One region of the Oceanobacillus locisalsi genome, then DNA from elsewhere that is predicted to be linked to it. Evidence: riboswitches for the same ligand, from Rfam matches in the RefSeq annotation. Region 1 holds a riboswitch; the other holds the start of a gene.
The links. A riboswitch is a leader RNA that binds a small molecule or an ion and turns the genes downstream of it on or off. The one in region 1 is predicted to bind FMN.
Positions count from the first base shown of each region.

Region 1 (14,903 bases):
TTTAACAAGCTGCATTTAATGATGTAAATAAATCATATCTATAAAGTGATAATATTATTCTCCAAATTATAATAAACTGTATTATTACCTTTTCATAGAGGACATCATTTGAAGCGTTTCATCGTTTCTGAAATCAATAGATGATGAAGGAGGCTGCCCATGCAAATCATTGAACATCCGATACTTGGCGAAAAAAGTAATGAAGAGGTTACTTTTTATTTTAATAATCAACCTTTGAAAGCAAAAAAAGGACAAACTGTTGCGGCTGCTTTAATGGCAAATGGTATTCGTAAACTGGGTGTAAGCAGAAAGTTGTTTAAAGCAAGAGGGGTGTTTTGCGGGAACGGAAGGTGTATGAATTGTTTCGTGACGATAGATGGACTTGATCATGTACTTAGTTGTACTACCTTAGTAGAAGAAGGGATGAAGGTTTTTTCTAATGAAAGTGACCCTGGTGTGAGAGGTGAAAAGTGATGGAAACTGACATATTAATTATAGGCGGCGGTCCTGCGGGGATGAAAGCGGCTCTAACTGCTGACAAGGCAGGTGCGAGGGTAATATTAGTTGATGAATCGTATTCGTTGGGAGGCCAGTTAAAGCAACAAACGCAGCGGTTTAGCCGGTTTTCCGAAAATAGTGAAACAGTTCGTGGTACGACTTTAAGTGATGAATTAATAAAACAACTGGAAGTATCAAAAGTAAAGGTTCTGAAAAAACATATTATGATTGGCGCTTATCAGAATGGAAATATTGGTGTTACAGATGGAGAAAAGACGTTTGAAATCCAATCACGTAAAAAAATAATTGCTCCTGGAGCTGCAGAGAACGCTAAAATATTTGCTGGTTGGACAACACCTGGGGTAATGACAGCAGGGGCAGCTCACATATTAATTAATAGAGAAAGAGTACTTCCCGGAAAAAATGCGATTATGCTTGGTTCGAATGATTATTCCCTTGAAGTAGCAAGGCAGCTTCAAGCATGTGGAGTAAATGTAAAAGCTATTGTGGAAGACAAAAAGCAAATTGGCAGTTCAAATATTGATTTGCTGTATGATATGAAAAATATTCCTTTTTATTTGAATAGCACGATTGAAAAGGCAATTGGAAAAGAGGAATTAGAAAAAGTTTCTGTTAATACGCCAGACGGATTATATGAAATTGATGCGGATCTCATTTGTATAGCAAATGGGTTCAGTCCAATCATTGAACCTTTTGAAATAATAGGTTGTACCCTTGTTTATCATAGAGAGCTTGGTGGTTGGCTGCCAGAGTACAATGTTCGTTTTCAAACAAGTAACCCTTCCTGTTATATTGCTGGAAATGCAGCAGGAATTACGTCGATAGGGTCAATTCTGTTAACAGGAGAAATTGCTGCAATAAGTGCGTTAGAAGAAATTGGACTACTTGGGCAAAAAAGAGCTATGGATTCTAGAAAAAAGCTATGGAAGAAATTATCTAACTTAGAGAATGACATAAATGAAAAAACATTTCAAGCCAGATTTGAAATCATAAATCATTTTTATCAAAAAATGGATATGATGTTACCTGAAGAAATAAATAGCATCAAAGGGGGGATACATAATGGATAAATCAACTATTGTATGCCGTTGTGAAGAAATTAATATAGATGAGATTGAAACGGCAATAAAAAATGGAGCAGAGTCATTTGATGATATTAAACGTCTTACCAGATGTGGCATGGGGCCTTGCCAATCAAAGGTTTGTTTTAATCCAGTTAGTGAAATTATCGCTGATTGTACAGGAAAAACTTTGAATGAAATAGGTTTGCCAAGATTTCGTATGCCACTAAAAATGGTTAGAATGAGTGCACTTGCTCAAGAAAGCGAGGATGGCAGCGTAGTATCAGTATTTGGTGAGTCAGTGGAAGATGGTGAATCAAAAAATGGATAACTTATTTGATGTCATTGTAGTTGGCAGTGGGGTTGTCGGGAGCAGTATTGCCTATCATCTTTCTGAAAGTAAGAAACATGAAGTTCTTTTGCTAGATAAAGGTTTTCCTTTATCAGGAACATCCGGTTCCACACAAGCTTGGGTATGGGTACACAGTAAAACACCCTCCTGGTATGGAGAATTAAGTATGTTCAGTGCGGAGCTATATCCGTTTCTGGAGAAGAAAATTGGCGATGTGGAATATAAAAGAACTGGTGGGATAGCTCCTTTTTTTAATGAAGCTGAAAGAGAACCTGCTCTAAGGCTTGCTGAAAGACAAGCAGAAGCTGGTATTGAAATAGAGGTTTTAAGTCGGGATGAGGTGCTTGAAAAAGAACCAAATCTTTCGCCAAATGTAGCCGGAGCAACATTTAGCAAAATAGATGGAAATGTAAATCCGTTCCGACTTGTTGAATTATATGTGAAAGCAGCAAGAAAAAATGGTGTACACTGTTCTTTTTATAATCCCGTTCATGGTATTGAGAAAAATGGGGAGATATTTCAAGTGAAAACGTTGAAAGGCAGTTTTCGGGCAAAAAAAATAGTTCTAGCAGGAGGACCGTGGTCAAAAGAACTTGGAAGAATGCTCGGCGTAGATATGCCCGTTAAGCAGGTTCGAGGACAAATTCTCGTAACAGAACCGCTGCAGCCGTTTCTGAAATATACCCTGGGCGGAATTCGTCAGGCGGATAATGGTGAAGTTTTAATTGGTTATTCGAAAGAGGAGGTAGGTTACGACAGGAGTTCAACTTTGGACGTGATTCAACAAACAGCAAGGATGGCAATTGATTTTGTTCCTGCACTCTCCCGGGCGAATGTTGTCCGTTGTTTTTCAGGTATTCGGATAATGCCTGAAGATGGATTCCCAATTATAGATGAACTTCCTGGAATAAAAGGGGTTTATGTGACAGCGATGCATAGTGGTATAACATTATCACCAATTGTTGGAACATTAATGACAGAATTACTGACAGAAGGGGAAACATCCATTGATCTTTCACGTTTCAGTTTGGATAGGTTTTGATGGAATACAGAATAGGTAAGTGGGTCATTTTTGACAAAAAGAATCTAACAGCCTAAAGAAAATTAAAAGAAGTATTTAGGAGGAGGAAAATGATGAGCCCTACAGTAGCGATAGTAATAAGTTCAATTACCGTTTTAGGTATCGGCGTAGTAATCTCATTTCTTGTTGGGAGGAGGCAGAAAGGCATTGAAAACTGGAATGTGGGCGGCAGATCTCTGCCAATGTATGTTATTGCAGGAACTCAATTTGCCACTGGAATGGGAGGCGGGGTGCTTGTTGCCCATGTCGGTATTGGTTACAGTGCAGGATGGTCAGCTATTACGTATAACCTTCTTTATTCAATTGGTATTATTTTACTGGTCATGCTGGCTGGTTGGTTTAAGAAGCAAAATTTTTCTACTTTGCCAGACATCTTCAAACGGTTATATGGAGATCATAAAATAATGATGAGTGCCGTTACTGTATTGGCCATCGTTGTTCCTTTCGGATGGATGTGTACACAGCTGGTGGCGTTTGGAAATTTATTTTCAGAAATAACAGGGATCTCTTTTACTCTGCTTGTAATTATATTTGCATCAATAAGTTTATTCTTTGTTTTACCAGGGGGATTAGCTTCTGTAGCATGGACTGATTTCATCTTTGGTTGTTTTATGCTTATTCTTGCTCTTATAAGTGGTATCTATATGTTAAATTTAAGCGGCGGTTGGTCGAATATTGTCTCTAATGTTCCAGAAAATGTTGTAGCATTTCCCGAAGGCATGGGTGCTATAGGGATGGCAACTGTAGTACTTTGGATATTTGCCATTTTTCCAGGAGCACTTACGAACCAGATGTCTTATCAGAGGATTTATGCAGCAAAGGATGCAAAAACTGCAAAAAAAGGGTTTATTATTGCGGCGATTGCCGGTTTGCTTTCTGGTATATGGGCTTCTTTTATGGGGATTGCTATTTTGTCACAAAATCCTGGATTGGAAAATTCAGAGCTTGCAGCAGGATGGTTTTTAACTCAAATTCCAACATGGTTTCTTGCAATCTACTCGGCATTTATAATTGCTACAATCATGTCTACAGTGAGTAGTGCTGTACAGTCAGTTGTAGTAAATATTACAAACGATATTTATAAATCTTACATTAATAAAAATGTAAAAGATCGGGAACTTGTTAAAATTTCCAGAGGTCTCACTGTTATAACTGTGATTGTAGCTGTTCTTTTATCGTTGTATTATCCACAAGCTCTAGGATGGTTGCAGGCAACTTATGCTTATTCTGCTGCAGGATTACTTGTACCGATATTTTTGGGTTTTGCATTGCGACGTAGAAACATTCTGTCAGCAAAAGGGGCGATGGGCGGAATTTTCTTTGGAGTCATTGGGGCAGCTGTCGCTCAAGTGATGGATACGGCTGTACCATATGCTGTTTATGGCGTTGTCAGCTCATTAGTTGGTTTTATCATAAGTAGTATAATATTTAGACAAAAAAGTAATATAGCAAAAACAACTCATTTATAAGTATAGATTTCAGAATATACTTTTTTATAGGAATAATCAATTTTGCGATGCGCTATTATTTATGAAGATAGGACGCAAAATATAATTTTAATTAGAAGAGGGTGGGATGGAAATGGATGCAGAAGTCGGTATTATCGGGGTCGGAACAATGGGAAGTATGGCAGCATGGCAACTTGCTAAAAGAGGAGTTTCAGTATTGGGGTTTGAACAGTATGGGCTTGGAAATGATCGGACAGCAGCAGGAGGTGAATCTCGTCTTTTCCGGACTGCTTATATGGAGGGGTCTGAATATGTACCACTCCTCCAAAATGCAAAAGAATTATGGAGGGGATTGGAAAAAGAAAGCGGTAATTCACTCTTAACCTTAAATGGTGGATTGATGATTGCTGAAGAAGACTCTCCCGTGATAAGAAATATCTTGAAAAGTATTTCGGATTTTAACTTGTCTCACGAGATATTAAAAGAAGACAAAGCTAGAACTAGATATCCACAGTTTACGTTTTACGATAATGATTTGATAATTTTTGATAAAGAAGCAGGTTTTATCCGTCCGGAGTTGGCCGTAGTGTCTGCGTCTCTTTTAGCAAAGAAATACGGAGCTGAAATAAAGAGATTTACAAAAGTGGAACATGTTAGCTCCGAAAACGGAGGAGTAAGTATTATCACGGATGATGGCAAAACATATAAAGTTGGAAAATTGCTCATTTCAACTGGTGCATGGACATCGAAATTAATTTCAGAATGGAAGGAAAAATTAATTCCGAGAAGGTTATTATTAACGTGGTTCGCACCAAAAGATCCCGTCCATACAAAGCCAGATAAGTTTCCTATTTTTGCAAGGATGCGAGGAGATTTCAGATTAACTGGAGCACCTACCTTAGAAGGAACGATGGTGAAAGCTTCCTATACAAAAGATCCATTGGCTATTGAAGACCCTGAAAAATTGAACAGAGACGTTTATCCGAAAGAATTAGAAAAAATAAGTGAATCAGTAGAAGCTTTATTACCTGTTCTCTTTCCTGACCCTGTTAGAGCAAGTGCCTACATGGATGCTTATACCCCTGATGACCATGCATTACTAGGAGAACTGCCGAACTGGGATAATGTTTTTGTAGCTAGCGGTTTCTCTGGGCATGGATTTAAGTTGTCACCTGTAATAGGCAAAATTATTGCTGAATTAATGATTGATGGAAAAACGGAAAGTAACATTAACCATCTTGACCCTGGAAGAATGTTAAGGAAAGTGGAGTAATTCAAATGAAAAAACCAGCCTTTCCTCAACAATGAAGAAAGGCTGGCATGGTTTCGTTTTATAGTGTCTCTTTCTTATGGTTCTCATACAAATCTTTGAGTGCTTTTGGCGCTGTCCAAAAAGTAGTCATCAATAAGAATACAACTGGAACTGCAGTAACTACGATAAATGACTGTAATGAGTCGATACTGCTTTCGCCCAGTGATACCAGAACAATAGCTACTAAGCCCATAACCAATGCATAAAAAGCTCTTAACCATCTTGGCGGATGTCCATTACCGGAAATAGCCATAGATATAGTTAATGACATAGAGTCGGTTGTTGTTAATACAAAGATGATAGTGGCTAATAGAAATAGGAAACTGAAAATCATTCCAAGCGGCAATTGTTCTGTAATTGCCATCATGGCAGCAGGTTGTCCTGATTCATTCAATGCAGTGGATATGGAACCAGGTATTTCTAATTCCTGAAAGATTCCTGTTCCGCCTATAACAGCAAACCAGATAGTTGCAACGACAGGAGCAATAATCGCAACTGCTACAACAAGTTCGCGAACGGTACGTCCACGTGAAATGCGGGCGGAGAACATCGCCATCATAGGGCCATAGCCGATAAACCATGCAAAGAAAAATACTGTCCATAAGCTGAGCCAAGCTTCGTCCCCGCGATACGTACTGAATGGAATAAGTTCATTCACATAAAGTCCAAATGCTTCCAAATAATGATTGAAAATAAAGTATCCTGGGCCAAGGATCAGGACGCCAATAATTAATGCAACCGCTAAAATCACGTTAAAGCTGCTTAAAAATTGAATTCCTCTGTGAAGGCCTGTCACTGCAGAGATAGCTGCTGCAATCACGAGTAAAATAATAATAGTGATATGGAGGGTCAAGTTGTTTGGCAAGTTTGTGAGAGAACTTATTCCATAACCAGCTTGCAACCCTAAGAACCCAATCGGACCAATCGTTCCGGCTGCAACGGAAATAATGGCAAAAGTGTCAACAATGGTCCCAAATACGCTTTTATAAATGACTTTCTCTCCAAAGATTGGATAGAGAAGCGATCTTGGTTTTAATGGCATCCCTTTATGATAGTGAGAGTACATTAGCACAATCGTACCGAGTGTCCCTAAAATAGCCCATGATAGAAAACCCCAATCAACAAAGCTCATGGTAAGTGCAGGTACAACGGCTTCTGGAGATGCATTTTCGATACCGGAAAAATGAGGCGGAACCTCCAAAAAGTGACTAAGTGGTTCTGCGGCTGCCCAAAAAACGCCGCCTCCTGCTAATAAAGTACACATGATAATGGCAATCCATTTAAATGTACTCATTTCTGGCTTATCCACATTACCCAGTCGTATTTTTCCGTATTTCGTAAAGGCTAATATCAGTGCAATAAAAAATGTTCCAAGTATGACGATTTGATAAATCATTCCAAAATAAGTAGCTGACCAGCCAAATAAGGTGTCCACCATATTTGAAACAAAGTCTGCATTAATGAGTGCAACGATGACAAATAGGATAAGTGCTCCGCCACTTAATAGGAATGTAGGTAAATCTAAAGACTTCTTCTTTTTATTTGAAGACTGCATTAATTTCTTTCCTCCAGTTTGTTATTTATTCTTTGGTGTTATTCTTTCTCCGAATCTAAATTATATTCTATGAATAAATGGTTTTGCTACGAGGGGAAATGCGAAAATGTCTCGACACGTTATTTTTTCACGAAATATGACACATAGAAACGCAGAAAAAGAAAAAGTGGAATCATACTCCAAAACGGAAGTATAATTCCACCGTTCTATACCCTAAATGACTTTAATATAATTGTCAATCCTCCTTTCTTATTTGAAATTATCTCTTTTTTTGCAATAATGATTATTTGTTAAAGAAGGTGCAGAAGAGATAACAATGTTGCACATCCAGTGACGAAATATACGAATTTAAGTTTCTCTAAAGATACCCATAATGAGAAAAAGCAACAGCATGAAATAGTACGCATGCTGTTGCTCCTATGCTAATCGGATTCTTTCATTTTTCCAAAGTATAGGGTACCTAATAACCAAAATGCAATGGTTAATAAAATCACTGCTATTAATACAGGAATTGCACCAAATTGGATGATAAATGGTACGGAAGCAGCAGTTACAAGTCCGCCGCCAACCATTGGTTCAAATAATATTTGTTTATAACCAAATGCATTGAGTGCAGGAGATTTATTCTCTGCATCCACGATACGCATAAGCATTATTCCGGTCGCTGCAACTCCGGTACTTTGACCAAAATCCCCAATTCCTCGTTCAAACCAGTAACTCGGAATCATTTTAGGTCCGAGATATAGGAAGAGGAAGACATTAATAGCTATACCAACAACGGCAAGTAAAATAAATGGAATGATATTAGCTCCAATTACTTGTAAGCTTAGTGAAGCCATGGCACTAATAATTAGAAAATCTAGTGCTACTCCTTGTATGGTGTTAATCGTATCTCGATCAACTAATTCATGACGATCAAAACGGGATATAAAGATTTGAACAATTATCCCGCCAATCATTGCGAATGGAAACAAAGGAACATATTCAAATAAATAAATATCCAGCGCACTTCCATACGTTGCAGCTTCTAGCCAAATAAACGCTTCCAATAGTACATAACCAATGAATATCGAAATACCAATTAACCCTAAATGAAATGCAAATGTTTCAATCGATAGCGGGGAGGTAGTTTTCGTACCTGATGATTCACGGTGTTCTTTATTTAGAATTCCCGTTTGTTGTTCAAAAGAAATCTCATCGGGATGATGTAACGTCTGCGATTTCCCTTTGCGTGCAGCCCAATTCACCATAATCATACCAATTATTACCCCGGACAGTATTCCTACCGTTGCTAAACTAATAGCAAGGTCATAACCTTCGGAGAATCCGAGTTCTTCAAATGTACTTTGTAACCCTGCAGCGGTGCCATGGCCGCCAACAAAACTAATTTCAATGAGTGCTCCTGCTGCAGGACTAAGTCCAAAGAGGGGGCTTAACACGGTAAGTGCTAGTAATATACCTACTACGTATTGAGCCCAAGACATTGTATAGCCTAAGGCTATTTGCGGTCCGCCAATCCTCCACATCTTTTTAGGTTTTGGTAAGATAAATCCAATAAATAAACATGCAAAAACAATATTAATCAATAGCTCAGGTAAACCCGCCCAAACTTCTACCATATCTTCCGTAAAGAAGCCAGCATCAAGAAAACCGTCTGTAGTTAGACGACCTAATACCTCTGGTCCCAATAAGAGTGCTAAGAAACCACCTATCAAAGACGTAGGTAAGAAGAGCTTTTGAAGGATGGGGATTTTCAACCGGATAAGCTTCCCGATTACGAGCAGAGCGGCTAGTATAACAACAGCAAAACCGACAATTTGTAAGGACATAGATAAACTCCTTTCTATAAAATTTTAAGAAGGTTTTCAATTGGAAATAAAAAAATATTGAATTTCACTGTACCCGCTATAACTCTATGAAAAACATGACATTTTCTCTTTAGTGTGTCAATGTTGCATGAGTATATCGTTTGATTATGCTGGATTAGAACTTGAAATAACTGCTTTATCTTGTATATATTGCTTTTTTAATTTTACTTTTGGTATATCATGTTCTTAGGTGAAGTAGGTGGTTGATTGATTATTTATCGGGAATTTAAAGTATGAAATAAAGGATAAAAAATAATAAAGAATTGTCTTTTTTTCAATTAACGTTAACTCGTGATAAAAATAATGTCTTGCATTTTATACTTTTTACTGATATTATCATTTTTAACATGTTAGAATATTAAAGCATTTAAGGTAATAACAAAATTTAATATTATTCTTCGGGGCAGGGTGTAATTCCCGACCGGCGGTGACAAACAAGCAAAGTTTGAAGTCCGTGACCCGCGTTTAGCGGTGGATCTAGTGAGATTCTAGAGCCGACAGTAATAGTCTGGATGGGAGAAGAAAACGAACGTCAGCACATAAATAGGCGAAGTGTATTCATTTTGTGTACACAAGATCTTGTTTAGGTGAATTGGACAGCTTTTATTTAAGTATGCCCCGTGAAACATTTTCACGGGGCTTTTTGACGTTCACGAGAAGGGAGGAGACACATGGACGAACGATACATGGAAAAAGCGATAGAGCTTGCGTGGTTAGGCAGAGGATACACATATACTAACCCATTAGTCGGTGCCGTCATTGTGAAAGAAAATAGCCTTTTGGCAACTGGCTATCATCCGAAATACGGCGAGAAGCATGCAGAAAAAATGGCCATCGAAAAATGTGAATCCCCCGAAGATATATGTGATGCAACATTATACGTGACGCTGGAGCCATGCAATCATACCGGAAAGCAGCCTCCTTGTACCCAAATGATTATAGATAGCGGCATTTCCAAAGTGGTGATTGCGCAGCTTGATCCCAATCCTGTTGTAGCAGGGAAAGGAAAAGCCTATTTAGAAGCACAAGGGATACAGGTTGTTTCCGGTATATTGCAGGAAGAGGCGGAAGATTTGAATAAACACTATAACTATTTTCATAGAAGACAGCACCCTTATATTGTATTAAAACAAGCTGTCAGTCTGGATGGGAAGCTTTCGGTTAATCCGTTTCAACGGACATACCTTACAGGAGAAGAAACATATAAAAAAGTACATGAAGAGCGGCAATGTTATCAGGCTATTTTAACAGGGAGCGGGACCGTTTTAGCTGACAATCCGACGTTATTGCCGGAGACCATTACCGATTTCCCGCCTGTGCGAATCATTTTAGACCGGAGCGGGCAAACACTGGATTTTGAAAAATATCACATTTTCGGAGAAGGTGCACCTGTCTGGGTATTTACCAAAACTGATTCTATAGCAAATATTCCTGCGCATGTTCACTTGATCCCGAATGAACATTGGACCATTCCAAAAGTCGTTGATTATTTGCAGCAGGCGGGAATTCAATCGGTTTATGTAGAGGGTGGAAGTAAGATACATGATGCATTTTTGGCAGAGGGTATGTTTGAAGAAGTGATTTCGTATATCTCGCCAAAGTTAATTGGCGGCAATGGTGTGCCTGCGTTCTCTAGCGATAGAGACGTTTCAGCAACAACGCCTTTAGTTTTGCAGTGCGTGGAAGCAGTCGGTGAGGATGTACGAATAGTCAATAAGAGGGGGAAGAAGGATGTTTACAGGTTTGATTCAGGAAATAGGGACTGTCAAACGAATCCAAAAAGCAAGTCGCCATATTGAATTGACGTGCGCTGCCTCGCAGGAACTTTTGCACGATTATCATGTTGGAGACAGTATGGCAATGAATGGTGTCTGTTTAACTGCCACCGAAGTAACCGATTCCGATTTTACGGTGGATATTATGCCGGAAACCTTTCAAAAATCGATTTTCGCTGATGTACAAGTACATGCACCGGTGAATCTGGAACGAGCGTTATCTGCGAATGCGCGCTTGGAGGGGCACATTGTGTCTGGTCATGTCGACACAACAACGCGATTGATCAAAAAAGTTAAAAAGGAGAATTCCATCATTCTCACTTTTTATTATCCACCGCAAATTCAAGGGGAAATTGTAGCCCAAGGTTCGGTAGCGATTAATGGGACAAGTTTAACGGTGTCAGCTGTTACGGCAGGGTCCTTTAGTGTTTCACTCATTCCTTATTCCATGGATCATACCAATCTGGGGCAATTAAAACAAGGTGAATTCGTAAATGTAGAAACGGATATACTCGGAAAATATATTAAAGCTATGATAGGTACGGAAAAGAATGAGATGTTGCGTAAATATATTGGAGAATAGAGGGAAGATTATGACAATACAACATATCGAAGCAGCTATTACTGCATTGCAACAAGGAAGACTGATTATTGTTGCGGATGATGAGAATAGAGAGGCAGAAGGTGATTTAGTCGGTCTTTCCAGTAAAGCTACTGCGGAAACCATCAACTTTATGACAAAACATGCCCGGGGGTTAATTTGCGCTCCGGTCTCCGAACAAATTGCCGGGAATTTAAATTTATGGGAAATGACGCAAGAAAATACAGATGAATATCGAACAGCATTTACCATCAGTGTGGACCATAAGGAAACCGCTACAGGGATTTCTGTATTTGAACGGGCAAAAACAATTCAAGAGCTGGCAAATATAGATACCCAAGCTGCTGATTTCAATAGGCCTGGGCACATTTTTCCGTTAATCGCGAAGAATGGCGGTGTGTTGGAACGCAGAGGGCATACGGAAGCAGCCGTGGATTTGGCAAAGCTGGCAGGAGATAGTGAAGCAGCTTATATTTGTGAAATTTTAAAGGAAGACGGAACAATGGCCCGGCTGCAGGATTTAAAACAGCTGGCAGCGGAATGGAATATGCCGATGATAACCGTTGAAGAACTTGCTGATTATTTAACTTATTCCAGGATGCAAGCAAATGCAAAAGTAAAATTACCAACTAAACATGGCGAATTTGATTTGTCTCTTTATCAGGATAGAGAAGGGAAAGACCAGCTTGTATTGTCTATGGGAGACATGAAAGATAATCAAGAACCCGTTTTAGTCCGCGTACATTCAGAATGTTTGACTGGAGATATTTTTGGATCGCATCGCTGTGATTGCGGTGAACAGTTAGAGCAGGCAATGAAAATCATTGCAGCGGAAGGACGCGGTGCGATTCTATATTTAAGGCAAGAAGGAAGAGGAATTGGGCTGCTTAATAAACTGAAAACCTATGAATTGCAGGAGCAAGGAGCAGATACTTATGAAGCGAACGTTACTCTTGGATTTCTGCCAGATGAACGGCATTATGATATCGCTGCATGGTTATTGAAAAAAGAAGGAATCTCAACAATCCGGCTGCTGACAAATAACCCGGATAAAGTGAACGAGCTGCAGCAATATGGTATTGATGTAGCTGAACGGATGCCGATAGAAACAACGGTTTATCATGAAAACAAACATTATTTAAAAGTTAAAAAAGATAAATTTCATCATTTATTATCAGTGGAGGGAGAATAATTATGGCTGTATATGAAGGAATGTTTCAAGGAGAGCAATTAAAAGTAGCTATTACCATTGCAAGGTTTAATGAACTGATCACTTCGAAATTATTGGGAGGTGCTAAAGACATCCTAAAAAGACATGGGGTGAAAGAAGAAGACATCGATGTTTACTGGGTACCGGGTGCATTTGAACTTCCATATATTACAAAACAAGTAGAAAAAACAAAAAAATACGATGGCATTATTACACTCGGAGCAGTGATTCGTGGAGCGACCACACATTATGAGCTGGTTAGTAATGAAGCGGCCAAAGGTATTGCACAAATCGGTCTGCATGCAGACATTCCGGTTATGTTTGGTGTGTTGACAACAGAAACGATTGAACAAGCTTTGGAGAGAGCGGGTACGAAAGCAGGAAATAATGGCGGAGAAGCTGCATTAGGCTTATTAGAAATGATGTCATTAAATAAATTGATGCATGCTTAAATAGGTATGAGAAGAAAGGCTGTCTGTATCACGGGCGGCCTTTCTTAAAGGATAAGGGCATACAATAATGATGTTGTGACTCCATAGATAAATAAATATATTTAATTAAAAATATTTTTGTTGTTTTCATCTCACTTGAGTAGTAAAATGATATAAAAGAAAGGATATGAGGCGAATGAAAAAGAATACCCTTGGTTCCTTGATTTGGCTGCGAATTGCCCGCTTTATGCATCAGAGCAATCTGCTGTCCAATGACTTTCTAAAGCAATTTGATATTACGGTTGCCCAATTTGATGTATTAAACCAGATTTGGTCTTATCAGCCTCTCACGCAAAGTGAACTAGCTTCCCGAGTAACGGTGTCAGAAGGAGGCATTTCACGGATGCTTACACGGCTGGAACAGGACGGATATATTCAACGTAAGCAGGATTGGAAAACGAAATGGATAAGTTTGACTTCAAAGGGAGAAACCAAGATAGAAGAAGTTTTTGAACACCAGCTGGCTTTTCAAACGTCTGTGGTCGATGACTGTTTGACAGAAGAAGAACAGCGGACACTATATACGCTTATGTCAAAGTTGCAGAAGCATACAGAAAACAGATTAAAAAATTAAAACGTTTATTATTTTTTTGATCATGACTTGACTAGTAAACTGATAAAGGAGAGATAATTGATGTATACCATTCCAGGACACCATCATATTTCGATGGTTACTAAAAATGCAAATGAAAATAATAGCTTTTATCGGGATGTTTTAGGCTTGCGTCGGGTGAAAATGACAGTGAACCAAGATGACCCTTCCATGTATCACTTATTTTATGGTGATAAAACAGGCAGCCCGGGTACAGAGTTAACCTTTTTTGAAATCCCGATGGTTGGCAACACATATCGTGGGACCAATGCCATTACTCGAATTGGATTATTGGTTCCGTCAGAAGAGAGCCTGTATTATTGGGAGAAACGTTTTGATACGTATAATGTACTACACGGTGGGATAACCACGTATGCCAATCGCACAGCGATGAAATTTGAAGATCTAGAAGGGCTGCAAATGGTATTGCTTGTTGGAAATGGAGAAAAAATAGATCACTGGGAAACCTGGGAAAAGTCGGAAGTACCTGTGGAACATCAAATCCAAGGTATGGGGTCCATGGAGATAACCGTAAGAAGACTGGATAAGCTGGCGTCCACATTGACAGATATGTTTGGTTACACAGAGGTCAGCCGCAGCGATCGGGAAGCGATTTTTCAATCTGTTCCAGGTCAGGTTTTTGGTGAAATCGTTGTGAAATATTTAGACGGCCCCTCTGAAAGACCAGGCCGCGGCAGTGTTCATCATATAGCGATTCGTGTAAAAAATGAGGAAGAGCTTCCATATTGGGAAGAACAAGTCAAGGAACGCGGATTCCGAACATCTGGGATCGTGGATCGTTTCTACTTTAAAAGCTTATATTTCCGTGAATCCAATGGTATTTTATTTGAAATCGCAACAGATGGTCCGGGATTCACGGTAGATGGAGATATAGAGCATTTAGGAGAAAAACTTGATTTACCACCATTTTTAGAAGAGAAGCGTACTGAAATTGAAGCAAATCTAGCTCCGATTAAATAAAAAAGACAGTAAAAACAGGCAAAGAAGGAAGGTTTCATATGGAACATTCCTTCTTTG
Region 1 covers NZ_JBHTKK010000023.1:35,626-50,528, reverse strand. Annotated here, with positions in the region: gene ACFQ19_RS16020 ((2Fe-2S)-binding protein) at 160-474, shown strand; gene ACFQ19_RS16015 (NAD(P)/FAD-dependent oxidoreductase) at 474-1,589, shown strand; gene ACFQ19_RS16010 ((2Fe-2S)-binding protein) at 1,582-1,911, shown strand; gene ACFQ19_RS16005 (NAD(P)/FAD-dependent oxidoreductase) at 1,904-2,974, shown strand; gene ACFQ19_RS16000 (sodium:solute symporter family protein) at 3,064-4,482, shown strand; gene solA (N-methyl-L-tryptophan oxidase) at 4,589-5,734, shown strand; gene ACFQ19_RS15990 (BCCT family transporter) at 5,793-7,328, opposite strand; gene ACFQ19_RS15985 (sodium/glutamate symporter) at 7,751-9,157, opposite strand; FMN riboswitch at 9,587-9,724, shown strand; gene ribD (bifunctional diaminohydroxyphosphoribosylaminopyrimidine deaminase/5-amino-6-(5-phosphoribosylamino)uracil reductase RibD) at 9,868-10,995, shown strand; gene ACFQ19_RS15975 (riboflavin synthase) at 10,928-11,554, shown strand; gene ribA (GTP cyclohydrolase II) at 11,565-12,764, shown strand; gene ribH (6,7-dimethyl-8-ribityllumazine synthase) at 12,767-13,234, shown strand; gene ACFQ19_RS15960 (MarR family winged helix-turn-helix transcriptional regulator) at 13,410-13,847, shown strand; gene ACFQ19_RS15955 (ring-cleaving dioxygenase) at 13,908-14,846, shown strand.

Region 2 (14,903 bases), on a different contig from region 1:
CAGGGGATGTTTGCAACCTTAGGAAGAGATGATGGTGTGGCAACTGTACAGAATAGAAGGGTATTTGGCTGGAAAGCGGTGGTAGTCAAACGAATACATGACAACCATTATCTATATCAACTAGGCGGATGGCAATTGCTGCTGAAAAAAGGGCACTTCCATTTGTTATAGAGGAATAATCCAGGCTGTTTCTTTCTTATCATTTACAAGGAAAGTGAATGCAAATGATACGTTGTTGTATTCTCATATTTTCAATAATAAATTGACAAAAAAGCAAAGGTTAGCAAATGCTGCTTTGCTTTTTTGCTATTTTAAGATAAAATGTGCTTTGTATGCATCCTTGGTAAGGACGGAGGGAAAAAATGGTTCAATTAGTTGTTTCTGTTATATTATATTTTGTTATCTTTTTTGGTGTTGCTTTTATATTAAATATGTTATTAAGAAAAACATGGCTGATGGCATGCTTATATCCGATTATTATGATTTTTATCATAGATAATGTGTCTTTTTTCAGCTATTTTACAAGCCCGGAAGAATCTTTTTCAGCACTTGGAGACCGGATTGTCGGCTTAACTGTTGCTGATATTGTGATTTTATTAGCCGGTTTTATCGGAACAATTGTATCCGGTTATGTAATCCGGTTTTTACGAAAAAGCGGTTACCAGATGTTTTAAAATGTTATTATATAAAAAAGAAGAACAATGCTTATAGGGAAGCGTTGTTCTTCTTTATAATTAGTAAGAAAAAAGCGGCGCCAGAGAGAAGGCAATGATAATTCCTGTGATTGCACCGAAAAATACTTCTATCGGCTGATGGCCCAGTAATTCTTTGAGTTCCTGCTTTTTTTCATTTTCTTTCTTTTTGCTCCAGTCTTTGGCACTGTTTGTGATTAATTGGAAATCACGGACGAGCTGATTAATCACAATGGCTTGTTCACCGGCCTGTCTGCGAACTCCGGAAGCATCAAACATGGTAATAACACTGAATATACAAGCAAGTGCAAACACACTGGATGATACTCCTTCTGCGATACCGACAGCGGTAGCTAAGGAAGTAACCGCTGCAGAATGGCTGCTTGGCATACCTCCTGTACTGAAGGCAAGTCCGGGCTGAAATTCTTTGGTAAAAATCAGTTTAATAGGTATTTTTATAACTTGTGCAAATACAATGGCAGCGAGAGCAGCCCATAATGGGAAATTCGTTAATAAAGTCATGGATGAGGGTTCTTCCTTCCTGAGCAACGCATCAATTTTCTGTTATTTTACCATAGTCTGTAACATATGAAAAGAAAGCTTGCACGAGCAGCTGCCGGTGATGAAATATCATTCCGGCAATTATTGAATAATCGTATCCAGAGCAATTTCCATCATTTCATGGAAGGATGTCTGACGCTCTTCCGCTGTTGTTTCTTCTCCAGTAATGATATGGTCAGATACCGTGAGAATGGATAACGCCTGCCGTCCGTATTTTGCAGCTAATGTATACAGCGCAGTGGACTCCATTTCGATGGCAAGGACTTGATATTTAGCAAGTAATTCATTTACTTCCTTGGCATTATCGCGATAAAATGTATCACTTGTAAATACATTTCCGACGCGCAGCTGCAGTCCTTTTTCGGTTCCTTCCTCATAGGCGCTTTTTAATAATTCAAAATCAGAAATCGGGGAGTAATCGATTCCATTAAAGACCATCTTATTCATTTGGGAATCTGTCGTTGCTGCTTGCGCCAGAATGACATCACGAACGTTGACATCTTTTTGGATTGCTCCGCATGTGCCGACGCGGATAAGTTTTTTAACATCATAACTCTGAATCAGTTCATTGACATAGATGGAAATAGAAGGTACTCCCATGCCGGTGCCTTGGACAGAGACGCGTTCTCCTTTGTAAGTTCCTGTGTAACCATACATCCCTCTGACTTCATTATAGAGTTTTGGATCCTCCAAATAATTTTCAGCGATATATTTCGCCCGCAACGGATCTCCTGGCAATAGAATTTTATCCGCTATTTCACCTTGCTTTGCACCAATATGTACACTCATTTCACATACCTCCATGATTGATTTTAGCCTTAAGACAAAGGTATCATAAAGGTTTTGGAAAAACAAATGAATACATTTTCATAAAAAAAGTGTATTATTATTTCATATTTCGCGGTTTTTGTATATAATAGAACGTAGGTTTATGTGAAATAACTAATAAGTACATAAACGATAGAGATTTTCAAAAAAAAGAAAGGATGTTGTATATAATGAAAGCACAAACATTTAAAATTACTGCTGAAACTGGGGTACATGCCCGTCCGGCTACATTGCTGGTAAATAAAGCCGGTCAATTTGATTCTGAAATTGAAGTGAGCTATAAAGGCAAAAACGTGAATTTGAAATCCATCATGGGTGTTATGTCTTTAGGCATTCCAAAAGGCGCTGAAATCGAAATAAGCGCAGACGGAAATGATGAAGAAGAAGCGCTGCAAGGTGTTGCAGATGTTATTAAAGAACATTTAGGTGAATAAGTTTACACTGTGTATAAAGCGTCCTATTGGGGCGCTTTTCATACATATAGGATTTGCTGAAATCGTCTTCAGAAGGGTGTGAATGTTTGATGATGCCATTCCTTTATTTTCCGGAAGATAAAATGGAATATATTCCTGCGGTAATATCATTACTTCTTTTTTTTGCTTTGGCTGTCATTGTTATGCGATGGATGATGAAAAAATCAAAGAAAGATCAGGAACGTTTTGAACAGGAATACCATGATATTTTAGAACAAAAGCAGAAAAATACCCAGGCAACCAATACCTCCTCTAATCAGTAAGATTGGAGGAGGTATTTTCATGATTAAAAATAGCTTCTTTGCCAAAACTATAGAAAAAAGCAAAGGAGCTTATCGATGCGAAGATGGAGTAAAGGGTTTGTAATCATATCATTGCTGGCACTGATTCTTTTATCAGGATGTCTGCTGCCGCACGAAAACTCAGAAACAGTAGAGATGTATAATGCGGATGGTGATCGGGTAGGAACAGCCAGGTTGAATGAAACAGACGGCGGCGTAGCTGTTAATGTTGAAGTAGAAGGACTGAGTCCTGGTTTCCATGCGATACATGTTCATGAATACGGAAAATGTGAAGAGCCTGACTTTTCTTCTAGCGGGAATCACTTTAATCCGGATGGTAAAAACCATGGACTTATGCGGACGGATGGGCCACATATCGGCGACCTTCCCAATATAGAAGCAAACGGGGATGGATTTGTTCAAGAGGAACTCATGATTGAAGAAGCTACGTTAAAAAGAGGAAAAAATAGTTTGACTGCAGATAATGGTACCTCTTTAATCATTCATGATGGCGTGGACGACGGCATGAGCCAGCCAGCTGGTGATTCAGGAGAACGTATTGTTTGCGGAGTGATCAGTAAAAGTTCTCAGAGCGGAGAAGAGGAAGATGCTCCGACAGATCCGACCGAAAATAATGATAAGCAGGAAACAGAAGAAAACGGTTAGAAATATATGGAGTATTTGTCAACCAAACCAATGAAACAGATGGCTGCCTGCATTCATCTAATATAAAACAGCATCCCACTACGCATGATGGGATGCTGTTTATCGAGGTCTTTTTATTTTTCTGATTCTCTCCATACTTCCACAGCATGAATCATTCGTTTCACGCCTTCTTCAATGGTTGCTCGGGGACAAGCAACATTAATACGCATAAAAGCGTCTCCTTCTTCCCCGTAATCTTGTCCGGAATTTAATCCGACACGTCCTTGATTAATCATAAATTGGTTTAATTCTTTTTTATCCATATTCAATTCAGAGCAATCGATCCAGACAAGGTACGTTCCTTCTGACTGTGTTACTTTTAGTTCCGGTGCATAAGCGGCGAACATTTCTTTGATATAGGCAATATGACCTTCCACAACATCCAGCAATTCATTCAACCAAGGTTCGCCGTGGCGGTAAGCAGCTTCCATAGCTGTAACAGCCATTCCGTTTAAATTGTTATTTAATCCTTGACGGAGAAAAGCTTTTTCCAACTTTTGTTTATTTTCCTTATTTGTTGTAATAACGTAGGAAGCCTGTAACCCAGCTAAATTAAACGTTTTAGATGGGGCCATGCAGGTAATGGTTTTATCAGCAATTTCTTCTGATAAACTGGCGATTGGCACGTGTTTATGGTTTTTGAAAACTAAGTCAGCATGAATTTCATCAGAGAAAATCATGGCATCATATTGTAAGCACAGTTCGGCCATTTTTCGCAGTTCCTCTTCTGTCCATACCCGGCCTACCGGATTATGCGGTGAACATAAAATAAGTGCTTTAACACCACTTGCTAATTTCTTTTCCATATCTTCAAAATCAATCGTGTAGTAATTGTCTTGGTGAATTAAAGGGTTTTTGACAATTTCACGGTCGTGCACATTGATAATATTATAAAAAGGGGTGTAAACAGGTGTTTGAATCATAATTTTATCCCCTGGATCTGTGAAAGCCTGTAACGCCATATGTAGCGTATTAATAACGCCTGGGCTATAATTCAGCCAATCAGATTGAATTTGCCATCCATGGCGGTTTTTGATCCAATCTATAATAGAGGATGTCACATCTTCATCAATGACGGTATATCCATAAATGCCATGCTCGGCGCGTTGAATTAATGCCTGGTTCACTGCTTCAGGAGCCTTAAAGTCCATATCCGCTACCCACATTGGCAAGACGTCTTCGGATTGGAATTTCGTTTGCAGCATATCCCATTTTACTGATTTTGTTTGTTTACGGTCAGGTACTTCTTCAAAAATACTCATTCTTTTTCTGCCTCCTCACATCATTTCATTTTACTATTATAACAAAGATTTTTTAGAAAGATAGAAAGGGAGCTTAAAACTTACATGAAGATATCTTTATTTGGACAAAAAAAGGCAAAGCGTAAATACGCTCTGCCTACAGGGGGAATACGAGAAAGCCTTACAATTATAGTAATACCCGCTGTAAAAAAGAATAAACCGGAAATTAAAAAAAAGTTTTTGGAATTTCTATTTTTATTACTCAACTTTCACGCTTTAGAATAAGTATATAAACCTTGCTTTTAGTTACATCATCCTTCTATTTTATGAACAAGATATGGTGTATAGCTTCCGTTGTGGAAAAACACTACGCTTTCCGCGGGCCTCGAGCTCAGCCTCCTTTAAAGAAGACTTGCTGATTGGCAAGCCGTCAGGCGCTGACAGAAGCAAAGTCGCGCTTATGCCCCGCGGGTAGAAAGAAGACTTGTTGATTGGCAAGCCGTCAGGCGCTGACAGAAGCAAAGTCGCGCTTTCATCGACTAAGAACGGTCACGTCCTGTGACCAACGTCGATACTAGGACGTCGTGTCCGTCGTGCCCCGCGGGTAGGAAAAAAGAAGCTCGCTTTTTTCCTGCGGGGTCTACACACTGCGCATTCCCACAGCAGTCTCCGTATTTTTCCTCTGGGACTGCGCTTACTCGTCCCACCAAAAACCGTTGTGCGTCGGAAAGCAAAACGGTCCGTCGCAGCGGTATTCTTGCACCTTACCTTCTCCTCTGTGTCAACAGCTGTATAGAATGGAAGTTACTTTTTAAAGTACGTAAATGGAGTTAGATAAATTTAAAAGATAGATTTAATCATTCCGCTTATATAATATGAAAAACTTGATTTTATAGAGGATATTCTCTATAAAATCAAGTTTTTCACAGATTTCCTTTATAGAGGATGTTCAAAAAGTCCAATAAAAATGACACGGCGAATTTCTGCGTTGACGAGATTTTTTCGATACTCACGTATTATAAAACATAGAGGAACTTCTACTAAGAACGCCCACGTCGTGTGGGCAACGCAGAAGTCACCACATCCTGTGGAAGCCCGTTCGAAAAAATCTCGTCGCCTTGAACTTCTTGGTCCTATTTATCGGGCTTTTTGAACACGCACTTATAATCTTTTTTCGAGTTCTTCTTTTTCAGCTTCAAAACCGGGTTTGCCTAATAATGCAAACATGTTTTTCTTATATGCTTCCACGCCGGGCTGGTCGAATGGATTAACGCCGAGCAGGTAGCCGCTGACGGCACATGCTTTTTCAAAAAAGTATACTAAATAACCGAATGTATAAGCGTCCAGTTTTGGAACTTCAACAATCAGGTTTGGAACGTCTCCGTCTGTATGTGCCAATAAGGTTCCCTGGAATGCTTTATCATTAATTTCATGGATGGTCTTGCCTGCCAGATAGTTTAAACCATCTAAATCATTTACTTCTTCTTCTACTGTTACATTCTTTTTCGCTTCATTTACATGGAGGATGGTTTCGAAAATATTTCTTCTTCCTTCCTGGATATATTGTCCAAGCGAATGTAAATCCGTTGAGAAGTTTGCGGATGACGGGTAAATACCCTTTTGATCTTTTCCTTCACTTTCGCCAAATAGCTGTTTCCACCATTCAGAGAAATATTGAAGGGATGGTTCATAATTAATAAGCAATTCCGTTACTTTTCCTTTTTGATACAGGACGTTACGTACAGTTGCATATTGGTAAGCTGGGTTTCTGTTTAAATCAGGTACAGCCAAATCTTCCATCGCTGCCTGCGCACCTTTCATGATGGCATCAATATCAATATTGCTTGCGGCGATTGGCAGCAGTCCTACCGCGGTCAAGACAGAATAACGGCCGCCGACATCGTCCGGAATAACAAATGTTTCATAACCAGCTTCGTCCGCTGTTGTTTTTAAAGCTCCGCGCTGTCGGTCTGTTGTTGCGTAGATACGTTTTTTCGCTTCTTCTTCACCATATTTTTCGTCCAGCAGGTTTTTAAAGAATCGGAAAGCAATAGCAGGTTCTGTAGTTGTTCCGCTTTTGGAAATAACATTAATTGAGAAATCTTTATCTTTTAGTATGTCAGTTAATTCACTCATATAAGTAGAACTTAAATGATTTCCGGCAAAAATAATTTGAGGCGCATTTCTTTCTTCAGCAGAAAGAAGGTTTTGAAAGGAGTGGTTTAGCATTTCTACAGCTGCTTTCGCTCCAAGGTAAGAACCGCCGATACCAATAACAAGGAGAATATCGGAATCATTTTTAATTTTTTCTGCACTTTTTTTTATCCGTGCAAATTCTTCCTGGTCATAATTTTTCGGAAGGTCGACCCAGCCTAAAAAGTCATTGCCTGCACCAATTTTTTCATGAATCATCTGATGAGCACGTAAAACAAATGGAGACAAATTTTTCATTTCATCTTTATCAAAAAATGAAAGTGCTTTATCATAGTTAAAAGTTACATGTGTCATTTATATTTCCTCCTCTAAAATTGCTTCCATATCTGTTTCTACTTTAAGCCATTAATATGATGAAATCAAGAAGGAAGGCCTGAAGAGCTTTCGTAAAAGAGGCTTTTAAATGCAATCTGACGAAAGTGAAAACAGATGAAAAAAGATCTAAAAAAAGCATCCAAGTACACAATCGGAATGTGATACTTGGATGCCTATTCGCTTATTTATTTTTTGTTTGGTCAATCCAGTCTTGCAATTTGTCTTTAAGAATATTAAAACCGCCAGAGTCATTGCTGGAATCATCATCTTTTGCAGTATACGTTTGCTTTGCAGTTTCCTCCGGTGCTTCTTCTGTCGCACGAATAGATAAAGAAATTTTTCCTTTTTCTTCATCAATTTGGATGATCTTCACATTAACTGTGTCACCAACACTTAAATAATCGTTAATATCTTTCACATAACCGTGGGTGATTTCAGAAATATGAACTAACCCTTGTGTATCTCCGTCAATGGCGACAAAGGCACCATAAGGCTGGATACCAGTTACTTTTCCTTCTATTACTTGACCGATTTCTACGTTTGTAGTCATATGAAACAACTCCTATATCTTTTTCAGTTCTATATAACTTGAAATTAATATTTTCCTTCCTGACACTCGCTACGGAAAAACACTACGCTTTCCATGGGCTTGTCCTCAGCCTCCTCGAAAAAGAAAACCGCTTTTTCTGCGGGGTCTTCACACTGCGCTTTCCCATAGGAGTCTCCGTGTTTTTCCTTCGCTAGTTATGGTGCTTAATTCTAAAATAAATGGCTTCAATTTTTAGCACAAAAGACAGGTTTATTAATTCAATTTATATATTATGCGTTATCCAAAGCGGATGGAAAAAGAAAAGGCAGCTTTTGTAAGCTCTGTATTGACTTCGGCAAGAAAACCAGTAAGTCAATTTTAAAATCTTTTTCTTCATCTTTTGAACATGTCCTTTTTTCACAATATATTATTTTACCATAAACACTAGGCGTTAGCTACTCTGACAATTTAAATAAGGCTGCTTATCGATGGACCATGCAGATAACGATGTCTTTTTCTTTTAGCACACATGCAATTTTAGGGTGCAGCATATAGTCCTTCCCGCGAAGAATACCAATCACCATATACCCTTTTTCTAAAAAGGGGGGGACAGCTTCCGAATACGTTTTTCCAATCAGTGAATCGGGCAGCGGGAGATGGATAAATTTTTGTTGTGTCAAAAGATGGTAAATATCTTCAAAAGGGGTTGCTTGTACTTCTGGATCTAATTCATGAAAAAACAGACTGCTCATAAAATCATTGGAGCGAATTATCGTGGTAGCTCCGGCGCGGCCGGCATTATCGATTTGCTTTTCAGATAAAATCTCAGAAACAATTGGAATATCCTGGTTATTGCCGCGGATAGCGATGGTAGTCAGAATTGCCTGGGTATCTGATTCATAATCTGTTTTTTGATTATCTGCTGCAATAAATACGCAAGCTGCATCCTTTATTTTCGCCATATGTAAAATGTCATCTTCTGTTGCGTTTCCTTTGATATAATGGACTGGTAATTTGGTATAGGATAAGTTGTCCAAACTGCGGTCGATAATAACAATTTTTTTATTGGAATAATGACGAATGATTAAATCAACAAGCCGCCGGGTCCGTTCGTTAAAACCGACAAATATATAATGGTTATTACCATGAAAAGCCAGTTTGCCTTCCTGTGATTTCTTTTCACGTTTACTGACAGTAGTAGATAAGGAGGCAATATAAAATGCAATTAACCCGCCACCGCTCAGAACTAAAAATGCAGCAAGCAGCCTCCCTGGTATGGTTTCGGGTATGAAATCTCCATAACCGACAGTAGAACCGGTAATAAGCGCCCACCAGATGCCATCAAAAACGGTAGGAAAACGATCCGGTTCCATTAAATTAATAAGAAATCCGAAAATCGGCATCGTAATCAGGACAAGTAAAAGGAGTTTTAAAATATTTGGAACACGGTGGTAAAGAAGTTTAAGAAAACGGTCATTCATTTGAGAGCCCTCCAATCTGTATAGGTTAGTATGACTGATAGAAGGAGAGCTTATTCGTTGCCGGCAGATGTTTTCAGGAGGAGTTCATGGAGGGGAAATGATGCTATTCACATCATTTCAGACAAATAAAAACACTGATTCAGCGAATATGAATCAGTGTTGAAAATTAGATAGACTGTATTGTTTGTTTGATACTTTCATAAACAATGGACCAGTTTTCCGGATTGTCACGATACGATTTGGTAATAAAGCGATGCATTTGTTTTTGCTTTTCTCCGAAGTCTTCTGCATCCTTTGGCGGCAATTGCGCCCGGGATTCATCAATAGAGGCCTGGATTTTTTCTGCTCTCGGTCCCCATTTCCCGACTTCATTTCCTTCTGCGTCCATAAAAATGACGATAGGGATGGATCTGGCTGTGCCATTAGTGAGGTATTGGTCCATTAATTCAAGGTTATCATCCCGCAACAAGGCTTTCACAGGCATCTGGACGGCCTCTGAAATTTTGAGAAGAACCGGCATATTTAACATGGCATCTCCGCACCAGTCTTCTGTAAGAATAATAGCTCTTAAATTCTTATTTTTTGTTTCTTCAAAGAAATCCTCATCTGCAGGTAATGAAAAGTTATCGTAAATGTATAATAAATCTTCTTTATTTACTTCCATCGCTTCAATGTATTCATCTGGATTCATCCCTTTTTCATACCACGCATTTAATGTCATTTGTATCCCTCATTTCAATTATTTGATATAGTAAGTGTACCCTTTTCTGTGAATTTGGTAAACAAAAGATGCACATGATATATAGGCTAGAGAGGGAAGTAATTGGGAGTTTAAGTAATATGACGGACACACAATATGATGTATTAATGGATCTGCTTCACACGCCTTCTCCATCAAGCATGGAAATGGCAATTCAAAAGAAATGGATCCATTATGTGCAGGAGTATGCGGATGAAATCAGAACAGACCATGTTGGCAATGCGATAGCTGTGTTAAATCCGGATGCTCCGTTTAAAGTCCTTTTAGCAGGCCATTGTGATGAAATCGGCCTGGTTATTCAACGTATCGATGAACGTGGCTTTATATTTTTTGATAAAATGGGCGTTATCAATCCGAAAGCGGCTATTGGTATGCGAGTGACTGTGCTTGGGTATCAAGAAACCGTGACAGGAGTTATTGGCGTCAATGCACAGCACCAAGGCGGGGCAAAAGGTGACTTTGATGTGCAGGACTTATATATGGACTGCGGTTTTCAAACAAAGGAAGAAGCACTGCATAAGGTACAGGTTGGCGATCTTTGTGTATTTAAAACAGAACCGGAAATTTTACAGGACCGATATATTTCAGCGAGAGGATTAGATAACCGTACGGGAGCTTTCATGGTTGCAGAAGTGATTCGCAGGCTTTCGGAAAAGGATATTCCAATCGGCGTTTACGGTGCGAGTACGGTAAATGAAGAAACCAATATGGGAGGCGCCTATTTTGCAGCGGCAGGGATAGAGCCGGACTTTGCTATTGGTATCGATGTTACATTTGCAACCGATTATCCAAATGTGGATACGAGAAAGTTGGTAGAAGTTCATTTAGAAGGCGGACCTGTTTTAGCCAAAGGTGCACCTATTCATCGCAAAGTGAATCAGTGGCTGGAAGAAGCAGCTGCAGAAAAATCGATTCCTTTACAATATGAACTGACACCTGCAGCGACAAGAACAGACGCGGATAAGATGCGCTATACAGGGAAAGGCGTGCCAGTAGCGCTGGTATCTTTACCGTTAAGATACATGCATTCTCCTGTAGAAACAGTGAGTAAGCAAGATATGGAACAGGAAGTTGACTTACTGGTTACGATGCTTGCAAAGCTGACCGGAAAAGAGAACCTGGATCCACTTCAGGACGATATGTAATGGAAAAATAAACTATATTGAATTCAACATTTTTCTCTTGCCAAACGAAATAAATGTGGTATACTTAAGTTAAATTTAATATTCGATTCCAATCTTCGGGGCAGGGTGTAATTCCCGACCGGCGGATATAGTCCGCGAGCTGCAATTTATTTGCAGTTGATCTGGTGAAATTCCGGAACCGACAGTGATAGTCTGGATGGGAGAAGATGTCGAGCTTATTTTTATTTAACAATGCGTATGTATATTAGCGTATTTATTTAGCGATGACTCCAAACCCTAAAGCCTCAAGAGCTTTAGGGTTTTTTAGCGGGGGAACAGAAAGATTTTTCTGCTTCTATGAATTGCTTGGGGGATAAAAAAGTATCGAACCTTCATCACGAGTTGGAATCGAAAAAATGATGGAGGAGGAAAGCTGATGCAAAAAAAGAAGAAAAATCAGCTGTTAAAGTTAATTATTATCGCGTTATTAAGTACCGTTTCGCTTGTTTTATTTTTTATTAATTTTCCATTACCTTTTTTACCAACACCCTATTTAAAAGTAGATTTCAGTGATGTTCCTGCGTTAATCGCGTCATTGATATTCTCGCCAATTGCCGGAGTGCTGGTAGTCGGATTTAAAAATTTATTATATCTGGCTGTGTCCGGTTCGGGAGAGCCGATTGGAGTTCTATCCAATTTTGTGGCAGGACTTATGATTGTTTTGCCGGTGTCTCTGATTTATCATCGTATAAAAGGGCTGAAAGGTATGATAACAGGACTGGCGGCAGGAACCGTGATTATGGCGGTCGGAATGAGTGTACTCAATTACTACTTTATTTTACCGGCATACGGCTGGTTTATGGGCTGGGAGATGTCTGACCAAGTGAAGTGGATTACCGTTATAGGCGGTGTACTGCCATTTAATATTATAAAAGGAATTATTATCGCGATTTTGTTTATCCCGCTATTTAAAAAAATGCAAAGCTGGATTCAACAGCAGCGAACCAGATTTATATAAGAATATAAGAAAAGCAGAGACCAGGTAAAGCGTCTCTGCTTTTCTTATGAAAAGTTGCGCCAAAGCCGCTTGCGTCTTGACGGACAAGGTATGGAAGCTTTAGCGCATACAAATGATGTTTTTTTAGCTCAGATCGTTATTCTGCATCTGACGCCTCTTCTACCAGCATTCTTGCGGTAGGTAAAGCTTCCAGTCTTTCTTTAGGAATGGGCTTGCCGGATTTTTCACTTAATCCGTACGTGCCTTCTTCGATTTTTTGCAGGGCAAGATCAATTTCTTGCAAATTTTCTTGCCGCATATATTCCAGACTGGCATCCCGTTCCTGTTCAAATTGTTCTGTACCTAAATCAGCTGGATGATTATTGATCGTCACTGAAGCAAGTTCATCTTCCTGGTTGTCAGCTGACTCTGTAGATGTTTCGGCTTCTTCTCTCATTTCCAGCAGTTGTTTCTTGAAATGAGCAATATCTTTCTCAGTTAAATGTTTTGCTTGCATGATACCATCCTTTCTTTCAGATTACATCCATGCTTACAGTAAACCGGAAATCAATAAAGAGATACCTAAAAGCAGACCATATATGGTATTGGTTTTCCCGGTATTTTTCATGGCCGGCATCATATCAATAGCTTGCGTTTTCCCTTTAAATCCTTTAATTACACCGATAGCCGGCAGTGCACTTAATAAAGTGAGGAATGACCATACAGGGAGAATACCGATTAAAATCAGTATGATGGTTATTGCGAAAGCTGCAATAAACAAGAAGGCAAGCAGATTAATGGAATTTGGCCTGCCGAGAAGTACCGCAATGGTTTTTCTTCCGCCTCTTTTATCTCCGTCCCGATCCCGGATATTGTTCGCAAAGTTAATGCAGCCGATAAATATCGTTACTGGGATAGAAATCCAGATCATTTCCATCGTAACGGCGGAGGTCTGAATATAATAGGTAATTCCGATAATCACCGACCCCATCAGAACACCGGAGAATATTTCTCCAAAAGGTGTATAGGAAATCGGAATAGGACCCCCAGTATATAAATAGCCGATTGCCATACAAAATAAACCAATAATTGCAATCCACCAGCTGGAAACAATACATATGTAGATACCGATGCCAATGGATATAGCATAAAAAATAAGGGCAATATTACGTATCCGTTCCGGGTGCATCCCGTCACGCACAATGGAACCGCCGATGCCGACAGACTGATCGTTATCTAACCCGCGCACGAAATCATAGTATTCATTAAACATATTGGTAGCTGCCTGAATAAGTAAAGAAGCAATCATCATGGCCAAAAACAGCAGCCAATTAATGGTTCCTTCGTTAAAAGCAATCATTGTCCCGACAAAGACAGGGACAAAGGAGGCAGTCAGTGTGTGCGGTCGCATTAACCGCCACCATTTATGAAATCCTTCCCGTTCATTCAATAATTCTTTTATCTCAGCTGTATCTTTTGTCGTCATTATGGGCTTCCTCCTAAAAAACGATATCGTATTTATTTTAGTGAAGAGGCAAGAGCGTGTCAATCCAATTTTGCGGGACAGAGCCCCGATTGTCGACTGAAAATTTGAAAAGAAGGATGGATTTCAATCAATTATAAGGCTTTTCTTGAGAAAGTAACAAAAAGGGCATAAAATAAGGAGAGATATTAAAATTACCAGTCTTATTAATGAAAGGATATTCAAAGACTGCGCTATAATCATATTATTTTTAATGCAGTATTTGAACACGTATGATTACGGAGGTTTATCATCATGATGGAAGTAAAAGAAAAACAGTTTACAGCTGATTTGGAAGCTGCGATGCAATCTGTTCAGACAGATCAGCAAGAAAGACTGTTTAGTTATACTGAAAAAATAAATCAGGCTCCTTTATATAGATTTTTAGAAAAAGCGGGGGAGTTGACGTTTCCGCGCACCTTTTGGTCGAGCGCAGACGAAGATTTTCAAATGGCGGGAGCAGGGCATGCTGTGGAGCTGTCTGTGGAAGCTTCTAAAAATCGCTATCAGCAAGTAGAAGCGGATTGGAATGCTTTATTAAAGAACGCTGTTATTTCTAACCCGTACCATATGTCGGGAACTGGCGTTGTGGCGATGGGTGGTTTTTCATTTGATCCGTTAAAACCGCGGACCAAACTATGGGAAAACTTCCCAAGTAACCATTTCTCCGTTCCAAATTATATTTTAACACATACAAATGGTAATTATTACCTTACTATAAATCGTCTTCTTCTTCCAAGAGAAGAATATGAAACGGTGCGGGAGGAATTGCAAACCTATCGTCATACGTTATTAGATAGTGCGGTTTATCAAGATAATAACCATGTATTGCGTGTGCTAAGTAAAAGGGAAATAGCGCCGGAACAATGGAAAGAAACGATAAAAAAAGCAACAAACGTCATGAAAAATACAGCAATTGATAAAATTGTTCTTGCTAGAGAAGTGCGGCTTCGTTTTCACCAGTCAGCAAACGTTCCAGACATTCTGAAACGCCTTGTAGACACCCAATCCAATTCCTATGTATTTGCCTATGAAATGGGAGAGGATTGTTTTCTTGGAGCTACGCCGGAACGTCTTGTGAAAGTAAAAGGGGAGGATGTATTGTCTACCTGTTTGGCTGGCACGGCGCCGCGCGGAAAAACCATGGAAGAAGATGAGACAATAGCGAACCATCTTTTTG
Region 2 covers NZ_JBHTKK010000011.1:98,907-113,809, forward strand. Annotated here, with positions in the region: gene ACFQ19_RS10620 (NAD(P)/FAD-dependent oxidoreductase) at 1-171, shown strand, start outside; gene ACFQ19_RS10625 (YuiB family protein) at 363-674, shown strand; gene ACFQ19_RS10630 (divergent PAP2 family protein) at 735-1,214, opposite strand; gene deoD (purine-nucleoside phosphorylase) at 1,335-2,042, opposite strand; gene ACFQ19_RS10640 (phosphocarrier protein HPr) at 2,252-2,515, shown strand; gene ACFQ19_RS10645 (hypothetical protein) at 2,605-2,817, shown strand; gene ACFQ19_RS10650 (superoxide dismutase family protein) at 2,893-3,501, shown strand; gene ACFQ19_RS10655 (MalY/PatB family protein) at 3,615-4,802, opposite strand; gene ACFQ19_RS10660 (hypothetical protein) at 4,887-5,066, shown strand; gene ACFQ19_RS10665 (glucose-6-phosphate isomerase) at 5,943-7,289, opposite strand; gene yugI (S1 domain-containing post-transcriptional regulator GSP13) at 7,492-7,860, opposite strand; gene ACFQ19_RS10675 (potassium channel family protein) at 8,322-9,320, opposite strand; gene ACFQ19_RS10680 (thioredoxin family protein) at 9,487-10,041, opposite strand; gene ACFQ19_RS10685 (M20/M25/M40 family metallo-hydrolase) at 10,161-11,225, shown strand; FMN riboswitch at 11,313-11,437, shown strand; gene ACFQ19_RS10690 (ECF transporter S component) at 11,641-12,222, shown strand; gene ACFQ19_RS10695 (hypothetical protein) at 12,359-12,718, opposite strand; gene ACFQ19_RS10700 (1,4-dihydroxy-2-naphthoate polyprenyltransferase) at 12,752-13,687, opposite strand; gene ACFQ19_RS10705 (isochorismate synthase) at 13,979-14,903, shown strand, end outside.
Region 2: linked by a shared signal. The riboswitch ahead of ACFQ19_RS10690 (ECF transporter S component) and the one ahead of ribD (bifunctional diaminohydroxyphosphoribosylaminopyrimidine deaminase/5-amino-6-(5-phosphoribosylamino)uracil reductase RibD) in region 1 are both predicted to bind FMN.